2 regions of the Providencia huaxiensis genome follow, and region 2 is predicted to be linked to the other one. Evidence: predicted binding sites of a transcription regulator. Region 2 holds the regulator's gene; the other holds the start of a gene.
The links. The regulator CRP, encoded in region 2, controls carbon source genes, mostly activating them, when cyclic AMP is high. The targets are predictions, from matches to a motif close to ATGTGANNNNNNTCACAT.

Region 1: CYG50_RS11720 (PTS mannitol transporter subunit IICBA) is a predicted target of CRP. The motif match lies at 1,445-1,462, and genes of this name have one in related genera.

The regions. Positions count from the first base shown of each region.
Region 1 covers NZ_CP031123.2:2,149,331-2,153,511, reverse strand. The annotation lists gene CYG50_RS11725 (ArsB/NhaD family transporter) at 1-951, opposite strand, end outside; gene CYG50_RS11720 (PTS mannitol transporter subunit IICBA) at 1,584-3,533, shown strand; gene CYG50_RS11715 (mannitol-1-phosphate 5-dehydrogenase) at 3,545-4,181, shown strand, end outside.
Region 2 covers NZ_CP031123.2:4,176,005-4,180,185, reverse strand. The annotation lists gene CYG50_RS21090 (hydrolase) at 1-495, shown strand, start outside; gene CYG50_RS21085 (YheU family protein) at 492-710, shown strand; gene CYG50_RS21080 (phosphoribulokinase) at 889-1,758, shown strand; gene CYG50_RS21075 (OsmC family protein) at 1,849-2,250, opposite strand; gene crp (cAMP-activated global transcriptional regulator CRP) at 2,606-3,238, shown strand; gene CYG50_RS21065 (hypothetical protein) at 3,433-4,181, shown strand, end outside.

The sequences.
Region 1 (4,181 bases), 2.0 Mb from region 2:
CACTAAAAATAGGGCTAATGGGTTATTGAGTTCCACACCGTAGTTTCGCAAATCAGTTAATAATTGCTGAGGTAGTCCTGTGGCGGCAAAAGCGGCATTGACAACAAATAGCCCCATGATGAGTAATAAAAGATTACCATCAACGAGTTTAAGCATATCACTCGAGGCAATAGATCGATTTAATAATAAAAATCCAGCAGCCGTTAATGCAATAAGTTCTTTAGGAATATCAGTCACAATAAAGGTAATGATGACTGCGAAAGTAATGACACCCGCTTTTGCTGTCTCCCAGACATCTAATGTTTCTTGGGTTGATTTAGGGGGAGTTGAGAGCGTATTTTCTTTAGTCAAATACCAACGATGACGATATAACCAAACGAGTACTAACCATGTTAATGGTAAGGAAAGCAGGGCTGGTATTGCTGATGCCAGTAATAAGCCAACAAACGAGATATCAAGCCCTTGTGCTGCGATCATATTTTGTGGGCTACCAATTAATGAACCTGCGGCCCCGTTATTCGCTGCGAAACAAAAGCCAAGTAAAAAAGGAATTGGGTTTAAACCGCGAGATAAACTAATTGATACTAATAATGGAGTCATCGCGACAACAACAACATCATTAGTGAGCAATGCGGAAAGAAAGCCACCAACAAGAATTAAAACAGCGAGTAATATCGGGGGCGAAACTTTTAGCATTGCGACTTTATTTGCGGTCCAGCTATAAAAACCAGACACAACAAAAGAAGCAGAAACGACCATAAGCCCGAATAACATCCCAATCGTTCGGTAATCGATAGCATTCCATGCATGGGGAGGGGTAATACTACCAATAGCCATCATAGCTAGGGCACCAATAACCGCAGCGCCAGTTCTATCAACTTTGAAGCCGGGTAGCTTACCAAAGCCCATCGCAATATAAACCAAAAGAAAAACAATAACGGTTGACGTCATGATATTCACATTTTAATTAAGAAAATTAGAGGTAATTTATCGGTGAAGACCAGACGAAGCAAGGTTAAATAATGTATTGATAATAATACGTTGTCGTTAATTCAATTTAAGATTATCGCAAAAAGATGATGGTAATAATGAAATAGAAAATGAAGTTTTCAAATAGCAATAACAGGCATTGACTACGAAAGACGATAATGTGATTTATTGCAGCATGCAAAGAAAAATGAAGAAAGTACGTTTAGTAATTTTATTACAAAATATAAAAAGTGACTTGTACAGTTGGATAATTGACATTAGTCCACAGGATAAAAAAGATAAATAGAAAATAAATTGTGATGCTCATCACTAATCTAAGATAAATAACGAGTTTTAAGCTGTGACCAATATCACTAAAAATGGTTTTTTTGTGTAAAAAAAGAGCAGTGTAATTTAGTGACATGAATTTTATGTGATCTTCATCAATATAAAGGTGGGGTGAGCCGGGGGGTAATAGTGATCTTGTTCACATAAAGGCCCACGTGGTGCGGATCTGATAAAGCTCATGCTAGAGTGAAAGAGTTGAAAAAATCACAGACGTTATTTGGCGATAACGTTACAACTTTATCATTCTCGTACCACGGGGTTCTATCATGGTAACATCAAATATCAAATTAAAGGTACAGAATTTTGGGCGTTTCCTCAGTAATATGGTTATGCCTAATATCGGTGCTTTCATCGCTTGGGGATTAATTACCGCGTTATTTATCCCAACGGGCTGGTGGCCTAATGAGACATTAGCTCAACTTGTTGGTCCTATGATCACCTATTTACTCCCTCTATTAATCGGTTATACCGGTGGCCGTTTGGTCGGTGGAGAGCGGGGGGGAATAGTTGGTGCAATAACAACAATGGGGGTCATTGTCGGTGCTGACATGCCGATGTTTATGGGGGCAATGATTGCTGGCCCATTAGGCGGATATGCAATAAAACGTTTTGATTTGTGGATCGAAGGCAAAGTTAAAACGGGTTTTGAAATGTTAGTGAATAATTTTTCATCTGGCATTATCGGCATGTTATTAGCTATTTTGGCTTATTTAGCGATAGGTCCTCTTGTTGCAGGGTTATCCAAAATATTAGCGGCTGGTGTGAACGTGATGGTGGAGAATAACTTACTTCCACTCACGTCTATTTTTGTTGAACCTGCAAAAATCTTATTTCTCAATAATGCTATTAATCACGGTATTTTTTCACCGTTAGGTATTCAGCAAGCATCTGAAACAGGTTCCTCCATTTTTTTCTTAATTGAAGCAAACCCTGGACCAGGTTTAGGCGTTTTACTCGCTTATATGTTTTTTGGTAAAGGTAATGCCAAGCAATCTGCACCAGGGGCAGCAATTATTCACTTTTTTGGCGGTATCCATGAAATTTATTTCCCGTATGTTTTAATGAATCCTCGATTAATTCTTGCTGTAATTCTTGGAGGGATGACAGGGGTATTTGTGATGAACCTTTTTCATGCGGGCTTAGTCTCTCCTGCATCACCAGGTTCAATATTTGCAGTTCTACTGATGACCCCTAAATCATCACTTATTGGCGTTATTTTATCAGTCACAAGTGCTACAGCTGTTTCTTTTATCGTTTCAGTGCTTTTATTAAAACGAACACGAATTGGCGATGATGATGAGCTCGAAAGTGCGACGAAAAAAATGCGCAATATGAAAACGCAATCAAAGTCATCAGCAACAAGCTCAACCAGTAAAGATATCTCTATCAATTTAGCTCAAGTGCGCAACATTATTGTTGCTTGCGATGCAGGCATGGGGTCAAGTGCAATGGGGGCCGGGGTATTAGCCAAAAAAGTACGAGATGCAGGCTTAATCGATATTGCAGTCACTAATATGGCAATTAACGACCTGCCAGATAACGTTGATATTGTTATTACTCATAGAGATCTAACACAAAGGGCACAGTCATTTGCGCCAAATGCAATGCATATTTCTTTAACAAACTTCTTAGATAGCCAAACGTATAATGATCTAGTCACCAATTTAATAGCTAAAAAAAATCCTAAAGCTGCGAATGACGGACGACTGATTAAGCAAACGATTATTGCAGCAAATGATGAATCCTATGAAATAGAAAATTATGATGATGCGATATTTACATTGAGTGCAAAGCATATTCATTTAAACCTATCTGCACAGAATAAAACGCAAGCCATCCAATTTGCGGGGCAAAAATTAGTTGAGGGTGGCTATGTTGAGCCTGACTATATTGAGGCGATGTTAGCTCGCGAAAAACTAACTCCCACATATCTTGGCGAGTCTATTGCGGTACCTCACGGAACGATAGAAGCCAAAGACCGCGTATTAAAAACCGGCATTGTTATTTGCCAATACCCCGAAGGCGTACAATTTGGTGAAGAACCCGATGAAATTGCCCGCCTAGTTATTGGTATTGCCGCACAAAATAATGAGCACATTGAAGTTATCACACGAATTACTTCCGCTTTAGATGAAGATGGGGTTATTGAGCGTTTATGTGAAACCCAAGATGTTCAGGAAGTACTCGAAATTTTAGCGTCTCAAAGTGCAGCATAAGGAGAATAATAATGAAAGTCATTCACTTTGGTGCAGGAAATATAGGCCGTGGGTTTATTGGTAAATTATTAGCAGACGCAAATTCACAAGTGACTTTTACGGATGTTAATCAGCCATTAATTGACCAACTCGCGCATCAGCAATCTTATAATGTTCACGTGGTTGGTCAGGAAAATCGTATTGAGAAAGTCCAACACATTCACGCTGTTAATAGTAATGACCCTAAAACGATAGAGTTTATTGCAACAGCGGATATGCTTACAACTGCTGTCGGGCCACAAGTACTTGAAAAAATAGCGTCAACCATAGCTAAAGGCATAGTTTATAGAAAATCGCAGGGAAATAACCAGCCACTCAATATAATTGCATGTGAAAATATGGTAAGGGGAACTAGCCAATTAAAACAACATGTGTTGGTTCATTTGCCGGAAGAATTACATCAATGGGTTGACCAACATATTGGTTTTGTAGACTCCGCAGTTGACCGGATCGTTCCTCCGATGGATGCAGCGAATGATGACCCACTTGATGTTACTGTCGAATCCTTTAGCGAGTGGATTGTTGACCGAACACAATTTGTTGGTGATATTCCTATTATCGATGGAATGGAATTGACGAACAATCTAATGGCATTTGTTGAACGTAAAC
Region 2 (4,181 bases):
GTTGTTTCTGCCCCTTTGATGTTGGAAGCCTGTTCTTTGCGAATGGAAAAAGGGATATCTCAATTCTATCAACGCTATTTACTAAATGGCTTAAAACGTAATGCAACGCGTAAATTAGTGCGCTACCCGGGATCACTCCCTTTAAACCTACTGCAATTGAAGCAGCTTAAGCGGATCCGTGAGTTTGATGATGTGATTACTGCGCGTATTCATGGGTTTGATGATGCTACCGATTATTATCAAAAATGCAGTGCATTGCCCAAATTAGCTTATATCACTAAACCAACGTTAATTATTCACGCCAAAGATGATCCATTTATGGCACCTGAAGTTGTGCCTGATTTATCATTTTTACCCCACAATGTGGAATACCAAATGACGGAACATGGCGGACACGTAGGCTTTGTGAGCGGTACCTTGAGAAAACCGCAAATGTGGTTAGAAACCCGCATTCCCCAATGGTTAATGCCTTATTTAAATAAGGAAATAATGTGATTGTTCCATGGCAAGAACTTGCCCCTGAAACATTGGAAAATCTGATTGAAAGCTATGTTTTACGAGAAGGGACAGACTATGGCTCCCATGAAAAAAGCTTGCAAGATAAGGTTAACGATGTGAAACGGCAGTTAGTTTCTGGTGAAATTGTGCTAGTCTGGTCTGAATTGCATGAATCGGTTAATTTCATGCCTAAGGGAAGTTTTTCTTTATGATATTTTTATTCCGTGGTTCATTTTGACGTCATCATCTACCATAAATTAAGTTGGGTGTTTTCTAACGCAACCATGTTGTAAAACTATCAAATAAGGCTCATAACTCTAACACCCGTTAATCCGCTTCATGCACTGTTGATTAAAATAGTGCTTATTAGCGCAACACAGGGAGTCTGCGATGTCCAAAAAGCACCCAATCATAGCCATCACCGGTTCAAGCGGTGCTGGCACAACCTCAACTAGCCAAGCATTTCGTAAAGTTTTTCACCAATTAAATATCCAACCGGCAACACTGGAAGGGGATAGCTTTCACCGCTATACACGTCCTGAAATGGATATGGCTATCCGTAAAGCCAGAGAACAAGGGCGGCACATCAGTTATTTTGGCCCCGAAGCGAATGATTTTGCTTTGCTTGAACAAACCTTAGTCGACTACGCAAAAACCGGCTGTGGGCAGTCCCGTAAATATCTACATACTTATGATGAAGCGGTACCTTATGGCTTGCAACCTGGGACATTCACCCCTTGGGAACCGCTGCCAGACAAAACAGATATTTTATTTTATGAGGGGCTGCATGGGGGTGTTGTTACTCCAGAACATAATGTTGCACAACATGTTGATTTGCTTGTCGGTGTTGTCCCTATTGTCAACTTAGAATGGATCCAAAAATTGATCCGCGATACCACAGAGCGAGGGCACTCTCGCGAAGCAGTCATGGACTCGGTTGTGCGTTCTATGGGGGACTATATTAATTACATCACGCCACAATTCTCTCGCACTCACATCAATTTCCAACGTGTTCCAACGGTAGACACATCTAACCCATTCTCAGCAAAAGCGATTCCGTCACAAGACGAAAGCTTTATTGTGATCCGTTTTCGTGGGCTAGAACAAATTGATTTCCCCTATTTGCTATCAATGATATCTGGCTCATTTATTTCCGCAATGAATACAATTGTCGTTCCAGGAGGGAAATTGGGGTTAGCAATGGAATTAATTATGGCACCAATAGTCGAAAAATTAATTAATCAAAAGAACAACAATTAAATTATTTTTTGATTAATAAACAAGATGCTTATCATTAATTAAGATAAGCATCTTTCAATTCAAATATATTAGTAAAAATTAAATTTATTTTTAGTTTTTTATTTCAAAGCTGTGTGTGACTTCAACGGTTTTCTCTAACATCAATGCCACTGAGCAATATTTTTCAGCAGAAAGTTGAACAGCACGTTCGACCGCTTTTTCCGTTAATTCATTCCCAGTTACAATAAAATGCAAATGGATTTTCACAAAATAACGCGGGGCTTCTTCACGGCGCTGTGAGGTTAATTTAACTTCACAATCAGTAACATCGTAACGGCCCTTTTGTAAAATCGAAACGACATCAATCGCGCTACAGCCGCCGGCCGCCATTAGCACCATTTCCATTGGACTTGGCGCTTTATCGCCCGCATTGCCATCCATCATCACTTGGTGCCCAGACGCTGACTCCCCTAAAAAAGAAAGTCCTTCAACCCACTTTACTCTTGCTTCCATTGTATTTCCCCTTGAAATGAAATCGATTTAAAGGCTACATTGTTCCATAGATACAATGAATGTTATATCAACTTTATTTGGCTGAAGCGATACAGGGAAGACTTTCTGTATTGGATATGCTACAAACAATACTTAGTTGATAGGATTAAGATCAAAACTCAACGGTTTAATTGATCATATTATAGTGTTGATATCAATTTGCGTTACCAAAAGCAATCAAAAGCGCTGAAGTAATCAGCCTCTTGATTATTTAAAGGTATATAAGGCAAATTAATATGCTAAGCTAGTGACTTTAAAGCCAGCCTTTCTAGACGTTTTTCCGAATGGCTGCAATAACATACAGAGGATAACGCTAATGGTTCTCGGCAAGCCACAAACAGACCCTACTCTTGAATGGTTTTTGTCACACTGCCATATTCATAAATATCCATCCAAGAGCACTCTTATCCATCAGGGTGAGAAAGCAGAAACCCTTTACTATATCGTTAAAGGTTCGGTGGCTGTTTTAATTAAAGATGAAGAAGGCAAAGAAATGATCCTCTCTTACCTGAATCAAGGGGATTTCATTGGTGAGCTTGGGTTATTTGAAGAAGGGCAAGAACGCACTGCGTGGGTTAGAGCAAAAGTCGCCTGCGAAGTTGCTGAAATTTCATATAAAAAATTCCGTCAATTGATTCAGGTAAACCCTGATATTTTAATGCGCCTTTCTGCGCAAATGGCTAGCCGCCTACAAACAACATCTGAGAAAGTCGGTAACCTTGCATTCTTGGACGTTACTGGCCGTATTGCTCAAACGCTATTAAATTTAGCCAAACAACCCGATGCAATGACACATCCAGACGGTATGCAAATCAAAATCACTCGTCAGGAAATAGGCCAAATCGTAGGTTGTTCCCGTGAAACAGTTGGTCGTATTTTAAAAATGTTAGAAGACCAAAACCTGATCTCTGCACATGGTAAAACCATTGTTGTTTACGGCACTCGTTAATTAACCTTTCAGCCTCGCTCTCTTGGCGAGGCATGCAATTTAAAATAACGTTATACCTCTGGTATAACGTTATTTTTTCTTATCCATAGCCTATTTATATACTTTCATTAATGAGTGTCGTTTCTTTATATTTTTCTAGCTAATGATCACACTAAGATAATGGTAACAAAACTATTACTAGGAGATTATTAGTCGTGGAGTTAAATACTAAAGTAAATAATATAAAAAGTTCACCTAATTATATGGATAATAAAAAAATTACATCCAAAAACCTTTCATTTATTGAAGGGTTAAATATTATTAATCCATTAAATACAGGAGGTTATAAGAAAGTAAATCTCGCTATTAAAACTTGTGAGTTTTACAAGAGAGAACAACCCGAGCTAAGCCAACTCCCTTATTCACAACCTGTTGGAAAAATCAAAATTCCCTATATTTATCAAGAGGAATATTTGGTTTCCCCATCAAATGTCTTTAAAAATAATATTACAACAGAAAATAATTCAACAAAAAATATTAAACTGGAAAATACTCCTATGAAAACTAGCAACTCTAATGCAGAGTTAATTAATACTACCAAAAAAAATTTTTTAGTTAAAGATTTCGGTATCAATAAGTTAAAACACTTTTTCCATGAGTCTATTGAAAAAATAAAATCTACTAGCAAAATTCAAAGTTTAATTATCAAAAATAAAACAATACCAAGAAATGAAGATATCTATCATGTTAGATTTTATAATAATAAAGACGCTAACAGTATCATCATGCAAAAAAACAATAAAGAAACAGAGTGCATTGACTTAGAATGGGATAGCTACACCGAAGAACCAAGCTACTTTTTGGGTACATTAGATGAATCAGCGTATCCAAGTTATGAAAATTTAAATTTTGGCTTAAGCCACGATAGTTTTAAAAAAATTCTCCATCTTACTAACTTTCATTC